DNA from 2 places in the Peribacillus sp. NPDC096448 genome. Region 1 is predicted to be linked to the other one. Evidence: a T-box and tRNA genes for the amino acid it is inferred to sense, from the RefSeq annotation. Region 1 holds a T-box; the other holds one or more tRNA genes.
What was found. A T-box is a leader RNA that pairs with one kind of tRNA and senses whether it is charged. The one in region 1 lies ahead of serS (serine--tRNA ligase), so its partner is inferred to be a tRNA-Ser.

Region 1 (5,282 bases):
GAGGGTAATTGAAAACCATTCGAAGAGGGTAACAGGGCGACGAAATTTTTCTTGGAAACGGACCATGTAAAGTTTTGCATATCTGGGATTTCCTTCATAAGTGTACCCATGGAGAATTTTTCACCTTCCAGATGCTTGATATGAAATAATTTCTCGGCTATGCAGGTGAAAAGTCCATTCTTTTGCGTTTTCACTTCATCCTTTAAAAATTCATATTGTTGCTTTTTCTTTTTTCTCGTAGTTACCCCATGGGCAAGCATCGAAGTTGATTCCGGATAGTTAGGATCAATTGTGAGCAGACAAGCCTTTAATAATTGGGCGAATCCGTAAAATGTCAGGATTGGTTGAATGGAAAGTGGTGCAATGGCTGCCTGATTATAATAAGTTTTAGCATGTTCAAGATGGTAAATAAATGGATAACAATTATCATAACTTTTGATGTCCGCTTCTGCTATTTTTTCTTGTGCGTAACATTTTTGTAAAAAAAGTTGTGAGGAAGATGCGGAAAAAAAAGGTGTATATTTATCGAAATTATCATTGTTTTCAGGCATTGCAGCTATCCTCCGAATTAATAGAATAATCAAACATTTATTTCTCTTCTTGACAGTAGTATGTCCTATTGATAACCTACAAATAATATTTTTAAGCAGGAGGGGAAAATAATGTGGGAAAATAAATTTGCAAAAGAAGGTTTAACCTTTGATGATGTCCTATTAATTCCAGCGAAATCAGAGGTTTTGCCGAAAGATGTTAACCTTCAAGTCAGCTTAGCTGAAAACTTAAAGCTCAACCTTCCTATCATCAGTGCAGGAATGGATACCGTGACAGAAGCTGAGATGGCGATTGCCATGGCTCGTCAAGGTGGATTAGGTATCATTCATAAAAATATGTCCATTGAAGCACAAGCTGAACTGGTGGATAAAGTAAAACGTTCAGAAAGCGGTGTAATTACCGATCCATTTTTCTTGACGCCAGATCACCAGGTATTCGATGCAGAGCATTTAATGGGTAAATATCGCATTTCGGGTGTTCCTGTAGTCAACAATATTGAGGATCAAAAACTTGTGGGTATCATTACAAATCGTGATTTGCGATTTATTTCCGATTTTTCCTTGAAGATTTCCAGTGTCATGACAGTAGAGAATCTGGTCACAGCGCCAGTAGGAACTAACTTGGAACAAGCAGAGAAGATTCTTCAAAAGTACAAAATTGAAAAGCTTCCTCTTGTAGACGATAATGGAGTTCTTAAAGGACTTATTACGATCAAGGATATCGAGAAAGTCATTGAGTTCCCGAATTCGGCGAAAGATAAGCAAGGGAGATTGCTTGCAGGTGCCGCAGTCGGAGTGACTAAGGATACAATGAAACGTGTAGAAATGCTTGTTAAGTCCCATGTCGATGCAATTGTACTTGATACTGCTCACGGTCATTCAGAAGGTGTCCTTGAAATGGTGAAGGAAATTCGCGGGACATATCCTGAATTGACGATCATTGCCGGTAATGTGGCAACAGCTGAAGGGACGAAAGCATTGATTGAAGCGGGAGCTGATGTAGTGAAAGTGGGAATCGGACCAGGGTCAATCTGTACGACAAGGGTTGTGGCTGGTGTAGGTGTTCCACAAATCACGGCTGTCTTCGATTGTGCGACAGAAGCTAGAAAACATGGTAAAACGATTATCGCTGATGGCGGAATTAAATACTCTGGTGATATCGTTAAAGCCCTGGCTGCAGGCGGACATGCAGTAATGCTTGGAAGTATGCTTGCAGGTGTAACTGAAAGCCCAGGCGAAACGGAAATTTTCCAAGGCCGCCGTTTTAAAGTGTATCGGGGTATGGGCTCTGTTGCTGCAATGGAAAAAGGATCTAAAGATCGTTACTTCCAGGAAGATAACAAGAAATTCGTACCGGAAGGCATCGAAGGGCGCCTTCCATACAAAGGACCTCTTTCGGATACCATTTTCCAACTGATAGGCGGCATTCGTTCAGGTATGGGATATTGCGGTACAGCCACATTGGAAGAGTTGAGAGAAAACTCTCAATTTGTCAAAATGACAGGTGCCGGATTAAGGGAGAGCCATCCTCATGATGTCCAAATTACAAAAGAAGCACCGAACTATTCAATGTAATGAATTTAACATATAATCGTCATTAAAATTTATTATTAAAATAGACAGAGTCTGCGATTACTCTGTCTATTTTTTTTATTTTTTCTGTGATAAACTAGACAAGGTGTCAAGGGAATTACATAAAGTTTCTTCTTTGTTATAGAGATTAGCTTAAAAGTTGGAGGTATTGGAAATTGAAAAAAATCAGCAAGATGACCCTCATTTTCACTTTTGTTTTTGTTCTTGTTATGTCGCAATTTGCCTATCAACCGGGGGAAGCTGTTGCTGAATCTGATAATTTAGGTTTAAAAGCAGAGGCAGCCATCATAATCGATGGTGAAACAGGACAAATCGTGTATGAAAAAAATGCCGATAAAGTATTAGGGATTGCATCCATGTCTAAAATGATGACCGAGTACATCATAATGGAGTCAATTGAAAATGGGAAAATCAGTTGGGATCAAAAAGTAAAAATAAATAAATACGTACATGACCTTTCAAAAGCACCCAATTTGTCGAATGTTGGGTTAACAGAAGGTGAAGATTATACAGTTAAGGAACTATATCAAGCCATGGCCGTCTATTCCGGAAATGCGGCTACAGTAGCTTTAGCACAACTAGTTTCTGGAAGTGAAAAGAGCTTTGTTAAGTTAATGAACGAAAAAGCAAAGGAATTAGGCTTGAAAAACCATAAATTCGTTAACGCCAGCGGTTTGAATAACACCGATTTATTAGGGCAGTATCCTTCAGGTGATGAAGATGATGAAAATATCATGACAGCAAAAGATACTGCACTACTTGCTTATCGTTTAATAAATGATTATCCGGAAGTTTTAAAAATCGCCAGCATTTCTAAATTGAAGTTCCGTGATGGAAAAGAATATCCGAACTTCAACTGGATGCTGCCTGGCCTGATTTTTGAATATAAAGGCGTAGATGGACTAAAAACGGGATCTACAGACTTTGCCGGTTATGGCCATACAGGGACGGTTATCCAGGACGGTCAGCGTTATATCACGGTGGTCATGAAGTCCACTAATAAAAACGAACGTTTTGCAGATAGCACTAAGCTTATGAACTATGCTTATGCAACCTTTAAAAAGGAAAAAGTCCTTCCAGCCAACTACCAGGTGAAAGGAAAAGAAACACTGTCAGTAGTGAAAGGCAAGGAAAAAGAAGTCAAGATTCAATCTGAAAAGGCAATCGAGCTACTTGTTGAAAATGGTGGGAAAGATAACTTTAAAACAGATTTAGTGATCGATAAAAACAAATTGAATGATGATGGTAAGCTGACTGCACCAATCAAAAAAGGTGAAAAGCTCGGTTACATCACAGTCACTCCTAAAAAAGGAGAAGATTACGGGTACATCAACGGCGATCCAGTTAAGGTTAACGTCGTGGCTGCTGAATCTGTTGAAAAGGCAAACTGGTTCGTATTATCCATGCGGGCGGTTGGCGGATTCTTTGGTGACGTATGGAGCAGTGTAGCTTCGACTGTTAAAGGCTGGTTTTAAGTTTCGCGTATAAAACGGTTGCGTAATGTACAAAATTATAGTACATTATGGAAAACAATCTGATTATATAAGAAAGCAATGACAGGAAATAGTAACAAGTATTTCTTTCTATAGAGAGCCGATGGCTGGTGGAAATCGGTGTTAGAGTTTTGTGAATCCCTCCTGGAGCAGAGTATGGAAAGCCCTTTGGGTCAGTAAATACTTTCGGTTAAAAGCCGTTATCGTGATAAGTGGTGGGCGTTTTTCATAGGCCTTCAACTAGGGTGGCAACGCGGGTTAACTCTCGTCCCTTCTTCAGGGGACGGGAGTTTTTTGCGTTCTTTGATAAATCATCAAAATATTAAGGAGGAACTGAAAATGTTGGATTTGAAATATGTAAGAAATAATTTTGAAGAAGTGAAGCGTGTATTGCAATTTAGGGGTGAAGATTTAACCGATTTAGGTAAATTTGAGGAACTGGATGTAAAGCGCCGGACTTTGATTGCTGATACGGAAAAGTTGAAAAGCCAAAGAAATGAAGTTTCACAGCAAGTGGCCGCATTGAAACGGGAGAAAAAAGATGCAGATCAGTTGATTGCTGAAATGCGTGAAGTTGGTGACCGTATAAAAGGTCTCGATGATGAGCTTCGTGAAGTGGAAGCCCGGTTAGAATCATTACTTCTTTCCATTCCGAATATTCCGCATGAAAGTGTGCCAGTTGGTGAGACGGAAGACGATAATGTCGAAATCCGTAAATGGGGGGAGTTACCGGAATTCAAGTTTGAACCGAAACCACACTGGGATGTAGCTGGAGATCTAGGCATCCTGGATTTTGAACGGGCAGCAAAAGTGACCGGAAGCCGCTTTGTATTTTATAGGGGGCTTGGTGCTCGATTAGAGCGTGCATTAATTAGCTTTATGTTAGACCTTCATGTTGAGGAACACGGATATGAAGAAATGCTGCCACCATATATGGTGAACCGTGCAAGCATGACTGGGACAGGTCAATTGCCTAAATTCGAAGAGGATGCTTTCCGTATTGAAAGTGATGATTACTTCTTGATTCCTACAGCTGAAGTCCCGGTGACAAACTTCCATCGTGATGAAATCATGAGCGCGGACGATCTGCCGATAAGTTATGCGGCATACAGCGCTTCATTCCGTTCAGAGGCAGGATCTGCTGGTCGTGATACCCGCGGATTGATTCGTCAGCACCAGTTCAATAAAGTTGAACTAGTGAAGTTCGTAAAGCCGGAAGATTCTTATGCAGAGTTGGAAAACCTTACAGGTCATGCCGAAAAGGTCCTTCAATTGCTAGGCCTTCCATACCGAGTGCTAAGCATGTGTACGGGAGATCTTGGTTTCACTGCTGCTAAAAAGTATGATATCGAGGTTTGGATCCCGAGTTATGGAACGTACCGCGAAATTTCTTCTTGCAGTAACTTTGAAGCATTCCAGGCTAGACGGGCCAATATTCGCTTCAGACGTGATGCAAAAGGCAAACCGGAACACGTCCATACACTAAATGGATCAGGTTTGGCAATCGGCCGTACAGTCGCTGCCCTTTTGGAAAATTACCAGCAGGAAGATGGCAGTGTTATCATTCCTGAAGTATTACGTCCATATATGCGCGGTGCGGAAGTCATTAAGCCGTAAGTCAAAAGAAATCAGCTTCTGATTAAAG
Region 2 (8,374 bases), on a different contig from region 1:
TGCGTTGGAATTAACGAGCCGTAAGATCGTAAAGGTGGAGGGATAAGAATGAGGATTCCGATATTAAAGCTTTATGACTGCTTGTTAGTCTCTATACAGTGGGAATTGGATGATGTGACAGCCCTTCAATTTCAAGAGGATTTACTGCATAAGATTCATGAAACAAGCGCGAATGGCGTTGTTATAGATATTACCTCAATAGATTTTATTGATTCTTTTATCGCGAAGGTATTAGGCGATGTCTTTAGCATGTCTAAGCTTATGGGGGCCAAAGTTGTAATTACGGGAATCCAGCCTGCTGTTGCAATAACATTAATTGAACTTGGAATTAGTCTCGATGATGTTCTGACAGCATTAGACTTAGAGAAAGGCCTGGAGAAATTACAACAGGAATTGGGGGATTAAAGAATGGAGTTCCAATCCTGCGTAAAAATCATAAATGAATGGGACATCGTAGCTGCAAGGCAGCTCGGAAGAAATGTCGCTAAAGAGTTGGGGTTCGGTACTGTAGACCAGGCCAGGATCACAACGGCCATTAGCGAATTGGCCCGAAACATATACCTATATGCTGGACAAGGCAGTGTTAGCATAGAAAAGCTAAATATAAATGGGAAGTCAGGATTGAAAATCATTGCAGATGACCAAGGGCCGGGAATTGAGGATATCCGCAGAGTCATGGAAGATGGATATACCACCTCAGGGGGACTGGGGGCAGGCCTTCCTGGAGCCAAACGTTTAATGGATGACTTTGATATTGAATCGATACCAGGTGAAGGGACTAAGATTATCGCTACGAAATGGCTCCGTTAGGGGGGGACTATGGATATTAGGGAGAACATGGAGAAAAAGTATCATGAGGCGCTTTCTACTTATCTTAAAGACCAAAATGAGCAGGCACTCTACCAAGGGCAAAAGATTAGCCGCCTACATATCAAATACAATATATCTCCAGAAGAAATCATCAGTATGCATAAAAATAACTTAATGGAACTTTACCCGGAATTACCGGGAAAAGTATTGGATTCTTTCGACTTCCTGCTTGAAGTCATGATGGGCTACGGCATTGCATACCGTGAACATCAAAGCCTAAGGCATCAACAGCAGGAACTGAAAACGGAAATCGAGATAGCGGCAAACGTTCAACATACTCTTTTGGAAACGGAAATACCTGATATCAAAGCTCTTGAAATTGGAGCGATCAGTGTTCCGGCAAGGCAGATGAACGGGGATTACTATCACTTCGTCCAGGATGAAAATGAACGAATAGGGGTAGGGATAGCCGATGTCATAGGAAAAGGGATCCCTGCTGCATTATGCATGTCGATGATCAAATATGCGATGGACAGTCTTCCGGAGCATCGTCATGAACCGAATAGTGTGCTTGAGAGTTTGAACCGTGTTGTGGAGCATAATGTTGATCCAAGTATGTTCATAACCATGTTCTATGGTTTATATGATCCGCATGATAGGTTATTTTCCTATGCTTCAGCCGGACATGAACCCGGTTTTTACTATGATGCCGCAACAGGTACGTTTAGCGATTTGGATGCAAAGGGCTTGTTGCTTGGAGTCGATAAAAAAACAAGGTATCGCCAATATGAAAAAAAGGTGAATCGTGGAGACATGATCATTTTATTATCTGACGGAGTAACGGAGTGCCGGACGAATGATGGGTTCATAGAAAGGGAAACGCTTATTGGTTTCATTAAAAAGAATATGCATTTGCAAGCCCAGGAAATGGTGAATAATATATATAAACAATTGGAGAAAATGCAGAACTTTCAACTGAGGGATGATTTTACATTAATAATTTTAAAATCGAATGTTTAGTATTGTTTCTGCTGGGTATAGATATAGGAATGAAGAGGATTTGAAGAGGTGGGTCAAGGATGAATATAACAGTAGATGTTAATGAATTGAATACTGAATTTATTGTAAAACTAAAAGGTGAAATCGATGCCTACACTGCACCGAAATTAAGGGAATCACTATTTCCGATTTCAGAGCAGGCAAATGTTTCGATAACTATTGATCTAACTGAAGTTTCGTATATGGATAGTACGGGACTTGGGGTATTTGTCGGTGCTTTTAAAAGCGTAAGGGCACATAATGGTGAGTTCACATTAGTTGGCTTATCGGAAAGGTTACGACGTTTATTTGATATAACGGGTCTTGCAGATATCATTGATATAAAAAGTGGTACAGAGGGTGGGTTAGAATGAGTCAAGTATATGATTACATCGAAATGAAAATACCTGCAAAACCAGAATTCATCGGTGTCATTCGTTTAACGCTTTCTGGAATAGGGAGCCGGATGGGATTTGCGTATGATGAAATAGAGGATTTGAAAATCGCTACCAGTGAGGCTTGTACAAATGCGGTACAGCATGCATATAAGGATTCTGAAAAAGGTGAAGTGAAAGTAAGTTTCGGCCTTTATCCTGACCGTTTGGAGGTCATGGTTTCCGATAGTGGCAAGAGCTGTAATTTCGAAGAGGTTCGTCAAGGGCTGGGTCCATATGAAAATGGGCAAAAGGTCGAACTTTTGAGAGAAGGAGGCTTGGGTCTTTACCTTATTGAAACTCTGATGGATGATGTGAAAATTCATCAGCATGATGGGGTTACTGTATTTATGACTAAGTTTTTAGAAGGAGAGCAGGTGGAGATGGATGCAAAAACAGTCTCAACCTAATCAGGCACAAAGAGAACAGGTAAATGAATGGATCAGAGCTTACCAGCAGAATCAAGATGAAGAAGCACAGAGTAAACTGGTCATCCATTATAAAAGTTTGGTTGAAACAATTTCCCGTAAGTATGCGAAAGGTAAATCATTTCAGGAGGATATCTCCCAAGTCGGCATGATTGGTTTATTAGGTGCGATTCGACGCTATGATGAATCTTTCGGTAAGAGCTTTGAGGCATTTGCCGTCCCCACTATTATCGGGGAAATCAAAAGGTTCCTTCGTGACAAAACATGGAGTGTCCATGTGCCAAGGAGAATTAAGGAACTTGGTCCGAAAATCAGGGTGACTGTCGAGGAATTAACGACAACTCTGCATCGTTCACCAAGAATAGATGAAATAGCCGATAGTATAGGCGTGACCGAAGAAGAAGTTTTAGAAGCGATGGAAATGGGAAAAAGCTATCAAGCTTTATCCGTGGATCATTCTATTGAGGCGGATTCTGATGGCGGTACTGTCACATTGCTTGACATATTCGGAAATGTTGATGAAGGTTTTGAAAAGGTGAATCAGCGTCTTGTGCTTGAAAAGGTGCTTCATGTGCTGAGTGACCGTGAAAAGATGATCATTCAACATACTTATTTAGAGAATTTAAGCCAGAAAGAAGCGGGCGATAAACTTGGGATTTCCCAAATGCATGTGTCAAGGCTCCAACGCCGCGCGATCAAGAAACTTCAAGAAGCCATTAATGCTGAAAACTCGGAGTTAATTCAGTGATCAAAGATATTTTGAGGGGAGAAAAAATAGAAGTCCTTGTCTCTCAATCGTCTAAAAACGGGATGGTTTATTGTGGTGATGATTACTATTTTCTTCATACGGAAGAATATTTTTTGTGTGTACTGGCAGATGGTCTAGGCAGCGGGAAAAACGCATACGATTCCTCCCATGCCGTCATTGAGGAAGTTAAACGTAATCATGAGTTGGATGTGGAAGCACTAATGGCAGTATGCAATCAAGTTTTAGTCGATAAACGGGGGGCAGCCGTTTCCATTTTGAAGATCTTTTATGACAAGAATGAATTTGTATACAGTTCGGTGGGTAACATCCGCTTTTTCCTGTATAATCCAAGCGACGATAAACTCGTTTACCCTTTACCTGTTACAGGGTATTTATCCGGCAGGAAACAAAAATACAGGACGCAGAGATACAAATATGAACCAAATGCGAAATTCATTCTTCATTCCGATGGTTTGGAACTTAAGGGAGCCAAGTCTTTTTTAAAAAGGCTGGTCCCTATCGATAAGAACGCCCAATGCATATTAAAAAGCAGTCCATTAACTGCAGATGATACAACTTTCATTTTAGGAAGCTTACTTTCGCCATAATTCGGAAGTGAGCTTTTTTGTATTGAATTCGCAACTTCATCGCTCATTTGCTAGACTATATATATTAGATCAAAAGGTTGGAGGTATACAAAATGATCGTTGTGGAAGATACATTAAAAGAATTGATAAAACAAATATCCAATGAGCTGACTTTGAAAAATCATCAGGTCCAAAACGTCATACAGATGCTGCAAGAGGGGAATACTGTCCCTTTTATCGCACGGTATAGAAAAGAAATGACGGGTTCACTTGATGAAGTGCAGATTCGTTCCATTATGGAAAGATGGAACTATCTAGAAAACCTTGGCCAGAGGAAAGCGGAAGTTACGCGTTCGATTGGTGAACAGGGGAAATTGACGGAAGAATTAACAAAACAAATCGAGAAGGCAACAAAACTGCAGGAAGTCGAGGATTTATACAGGCCATTCAAACAAAAAAGGAGAACGAAAGCGACAGTTGCTAAAGAAAAGGGTCTTGAACCACTGGCTAATTGGCTTTTGGAATGTCAAATGCATCCTCTAGTCAGTGAAAAAGCAGCTGAATTCATATCGGCAGAAAAAGAAGTTCCTTCTATTGAAGAGGCTATTGCAGGTGCGCAGGATATCATAGCTGAACATATTTCCGATGATGCGGAATTAAGGAAGTGGATAAGGGCTGAAATTTTCAAAGCTGGAAAAGTGGTTTCAACTGTGAAAAATGAAGAGAAGGACGAGAAAAAAATCTTCGAAATGTACTATGAATATGAGGAGCCGGTTCAAAGAATCGTACCACATCGGGTATTGGCGCTGAATAGAGGTGAAAAGGAAGAGGTTTTGCGAATCTCCATTCAGCCTCGGACTGAAGTCATCATTGGTCATCTGGAACGTAAAATCATTAAAAATAATAAATCTGAAGCCCAAGTTGTTCTTGAATCTGCGATTGAGGATGGACTCAAGCGTTTGATCATGCCTTCTGTAGAGCGGGAGATCAGAAAAGAGCTGACGGAAAAAGCGGAAGATCAAGCTATCCACATTTTCTCTGAAAACCTCCGGAACCTGCTCTTGCAGCCTCCGCTTAAAGGAAAAGTGGTCCTCGCCTTAGATCCGGCATATCGGACTGGCTGTAAACTTGCTGTCATTGATGAAACCGGAAAGGTACTCGATATCAGTGTAATCTATCCGCATCCTCCTGCTGCGAAACTTCATGCTGCCCGTGAAAAAACGATCGAAATACTTCAACGGTTCTCAGTTGAGATCGTGGCAATCGGCAATGGTACGGCCTCACGTGAATCAGAGCAATTCATTGCAGATATTTTAAAAGAAGTGAAAGGGAACATTTCATATATAATTGTTAATGAAGCGGGAGCCAGTGTGTATTCAGCCTCGGATATTGCCCGTGAAGAGTTTCCGGATCTTCAAGTAGAACAGAGAAGCGCCGTTTCGATAGGCAGAAGGCTTCAAGATCCCCTTGCTGAACTTGTAAAAATTGATCCGCAATCGGTGGGAGTAGGCCAGTATCAACATGATGTGTCTCAAAAAAAGTTAACGGAATCCCTCACCTTTGTAGTGGAAACAGCTGTTAACCAGGTGGGTGTTAATGTCAATACCGCTTCATCGTCTCTCTTACAATATGTAGCTGGTTTATCAAAATCGGTTGCTCAAAATATTGTGAAGAAAAGGGAAGTGGAAGGGAAATTTCAAAGCAGGAAGGAATTAAAGAAGATTCCCCGGCTTGGTGCCAAAACATATGAACAATGTATAGGGTTCTTACGTATCATTAATGGAGATGAACCTTTAGATCAAACTGCGATACATCCTGAAAACTACAGTGCCGTGAATAAATTATTGAAGAAAATGGGATTCACATCTGAGGATTTAGGCAGTGATGCACTGAATGAAGAGTTAGGTAAGCTAAATCCTGCTGATTTGGTCAATGAATTGGAAATTGGAGAAATTACGATCAAAGATATCATCGATGATTTGATGAAACCGGGAAGAGATCCTCGGGATGAGTTATCAAAACCGCTGCTTAAGCAGGATGTACTAAAAATGGAGGATCTGCAAACTGGGATGGAGTTACAAGGTACAGTGAGGAATGTTGTGGATTTTGGTGCGTTTGTGGACATCGGTGTTAAACAGGATGGACTGGTGCATATTTCTAAACTGAGCAACCGGTTTGTAAAGCACCCATTGGATGTAGTTGCCGTTGGGGATGTTGTAGCGGTTTGGGTCGAACTTGTTGACTCCCAAAAGCAAAGGGTATCTTTAACGATGCTCGAGCCAAAGGATCAAAACTAGCCTATGTTAAGCTCCTTCTATATTAGAAGGGGTTTTTTTGAAATGATGTATTTATATTTGGAACAATGTCGAATCTATAACCTGAGACTTTCTTTCTTTTGATAAAAAAACCAACATTGATTCAACATCTTCACTTGATAATAATCCTTTTCATAAAAGGCTTTGCGGATTTGATTCTGGAACCAATTAGGCATAGCTTTTCCTCCCTTAGTTTCCTATTGTATTATTAGTCTATGTTATAATGGGTTGTCATGTTACCAAGGAAAGGGAGGGGGAAATGGATAATCGTCAATTGCAAAAACTAGTAGAAGAAATTTCGTTGAAAGACTTTAAAAAGGCCTTTAGACACCAAGCGAGTTTTAATCCGCGTCTCCGGACAACAGGAGGACGATACTTGCTCCGTTCACACAATATAGAAATCAATAAGAAGTATCTTGATGAACGCGGTGTGGAAGAAATGATTGGAATCATTAAGCATGAATTGTGCCATTACCATCTGCACATCGAGAAGAAGGGGTACCAGCATCGTGATGCGGACTTTAAGCATTTACTCAAAAAAGTGGGGGCACCGAGATTTTGCGAGACGCTGCCATCTAACCAATTAAAGAAAAAGATGAATACAATTCAATATAAATGTGAAGACTGTCAGCAGGTATATATAAGGAAAAAACGAATCGACACTACCCGTTTCGTTTGTGGTAAATGTCGTGGAACATTGATTTACCAAGGGTTTAAGGAGCAAAAAACAAAAAAATAAAAAAACACAAAAGAACTCTTGACTTTAAGTTGCAACCTCTATATAATCATAAGAGTCGACAAGATAACAACTTGTCCTTAACGACAAACACTAAGGTCCTTGAGCGTGAAAAAGGAACCCAATTTTCATTATTCCGCAGTAGCTCAGTGGTAGAGCATTCGGCTGTTAACCGAACGGTCGTAGGTTCGAGTCCTACCTGCGGAGCCATTTTTTTTGGGGAAGTACTCAAGAGGCTGAAGAGGCGCCCCTGCTAAGGGTGTAGGTCGCGTAAGCGGCGCGAGGGTTCAAATCCCTCCTTCTCCGCCAGTCACATATTTTATATCAAGGCCCATTGGTCAAGCGGTTAAGACACCGCCCTTTCACGGCGGTAACACGGGTTCGAATCCCGTATGGGTCACTTTCTTGTGCATAATCAAAATACTGGTCCCGTGGTGTAGCGGTTAACATGCCTGCCTGTCACGCAGGAGATCGCGGGTTCGATTCCCGTCGGGACCGCCATTTTTTTAAAAAAACACTTGCCAAACTGATATTATCGTGATATAATATTATCCTGGCTGTTAATTAGTGTTTGATTATTGGGCTATAGCCAAGCGGTAAGGCAACGGATTTTGATTCCGTCATGCGAAGGTTCGATCCCTTCTAGCCCAGCCATTTTTATTTAGAGCCATTAGCTCAGTTGGTAGAGCATCTGACTTTTAATCAGAGGGTCGAAGGTTCGAATCCTTCATGGCTCACCATTTATTTTCGCGGGTGTGGCGGAATTGGCAGACGCACCAGACTTAGGATCTGGCGCCGCAAGGCGTGGGGGTTCAAGTCCCTTCACCCGCACTGATATTTTTCTTCTTGACATCAAGTTGAAAAGGTGTTAAACTTATAAAGTCGCTTTCGCGGTCGTGGCGGAATGGCAGACGCGCTAGGTTGAGGGCCTAGTGGGGGAAACCCCGTGGAGGTTCGACTCCTCTCGGCCGCACCAATAACATCATAGAAATTAGCGCCCGTAGCTCAATTGGATAGAGCATCTGACTACGAATCAGAAGGTTGTAGGTTCGACTCCCGCCGGGCGCACCATATTTTACGGGAAGTAGCTCAGCTTGGTAGAGCACTTGGTTTGGGACCAAGGGGTCGCAGGTTCGAATCCTGTCTTCCCGACCATTATTTCTTTCTGAAAATACTTTAAAATTAAATGCGGGTGTAGTTTAGTGGTAAAACCTCAGCCTTCCAAGCTGATGATGAGAGTTCGATTCTCTTCACCCGCTCCATTATTGCTCTTTGAAA

Region 2: it encodes a tRNA-Ser, which carries the amino acid that the T-box ahead of serS (serine--tRNA ligase) is inferred to sense. The anticodon was not compared.

The regions. Positions count from the first base shown of each region.
Region 1 covers NZ_JBIWEU010000039.1:7,246-12,527, reverse strand. Annotated here, with positions in the region: gene ACIQ0C_RS26605 (YaaC family protein) at 1-551, opposite strand, end outside; gene guaB (IMP dehydrogenase) at 663-2,126, shown strand; gene ACIQ0C_RS26595 (D-alanyl-D-alanine carboxypeptidase family protein) at 2,300-3,619, shown strand; T-box leader at 3,689-3,913, shown strand; gene serS (serine--tRNA ligase) at 3,977-5,254, shown strand.
Region 2 covers NZ_JBIWEU010000029.1:26,540-34,913, forward strand. Annotated here, with positions in the region: gene ACIQ0C_RS25515 (RsbT co-antagonist protein RsbRA) at 1-46, shown strand, start outside; gene ACIQ0C_RS25520 (STAS domain-containing protein) at 49-405, shown strand; gene ACIQ0C_RS25525 (anti-sigma regulatory factor) at 409-810, shown strand; gene ACIQ0C_RS25530 (PP2C family protein-serine/threonine phosphatase) at 820-1,830, shown strand; gene ACIQ0C_RS25535 (anti-sigma factor antagonist) at 1,890-2,222, shown strand; gene rsbW (anti-sigma B factor RsbW) at 2,219-2,692, shown strand; gene sigB (RNA polymerase sigma factor SigB) at 2,670-3,458, shown strand; gene ACIQ0C_RS25550 (PP2C family serine/threonine-protein phosphatase) at 3,455-4,066, shown strand; gene ACIQ0C_RS25555 (Tex family protein) at 4,159-6,342, shown strand; gene cmpA (cortex morphogenetic protein CmpA) at 6,417-6,536, opposite strand; gene ACIQ0C_RS25565 (SprT family protein) at 6,620-7,099, shown strand; tRNA gene ACIQ0C_RS25570 (tRNA-Asn) at 7,232-7,306, shown strand; tRNA gene ACIQ0C_RS25575 (tRNA-Ser) at 7,315-7,405, shown strand; tRNA gene ACIQ0C_RS25580 (tRNA-Glu) at 7,425-7,496, shown strand; tRNA gene ACIQ0C_RS25585 (tRNA-Asp) at 7,522-7,597, shown strand; tRNA gene ACIQ0C_RS25590 (tRNA-Gln) at 7,676-7,750, shown strand; tRNA gene ACIQ0C_RS25595 (tRNA-Lys) at 7,761-7,836, shown strand; tRNA gene ACIQ0C_RS25600 (tRNA-Leu) at 7,846-7,927, shown strand; tRNA gene ACIQ0C_RS25605 (tRNA-Leu) at 7,987-8,072, shown strand; tRNA gene ACIQ0C_RS25610 (tRNA-Arg) at 8,091-8,167, shown strand; tRNA gene ACIQ0C_RS25615 (tRNA-Pro) at 8,175-8,251, shown strand; tRNA gene ACIQ0C_RS25620 (tRNA-Gly) at 8,285-8,358, shown strand.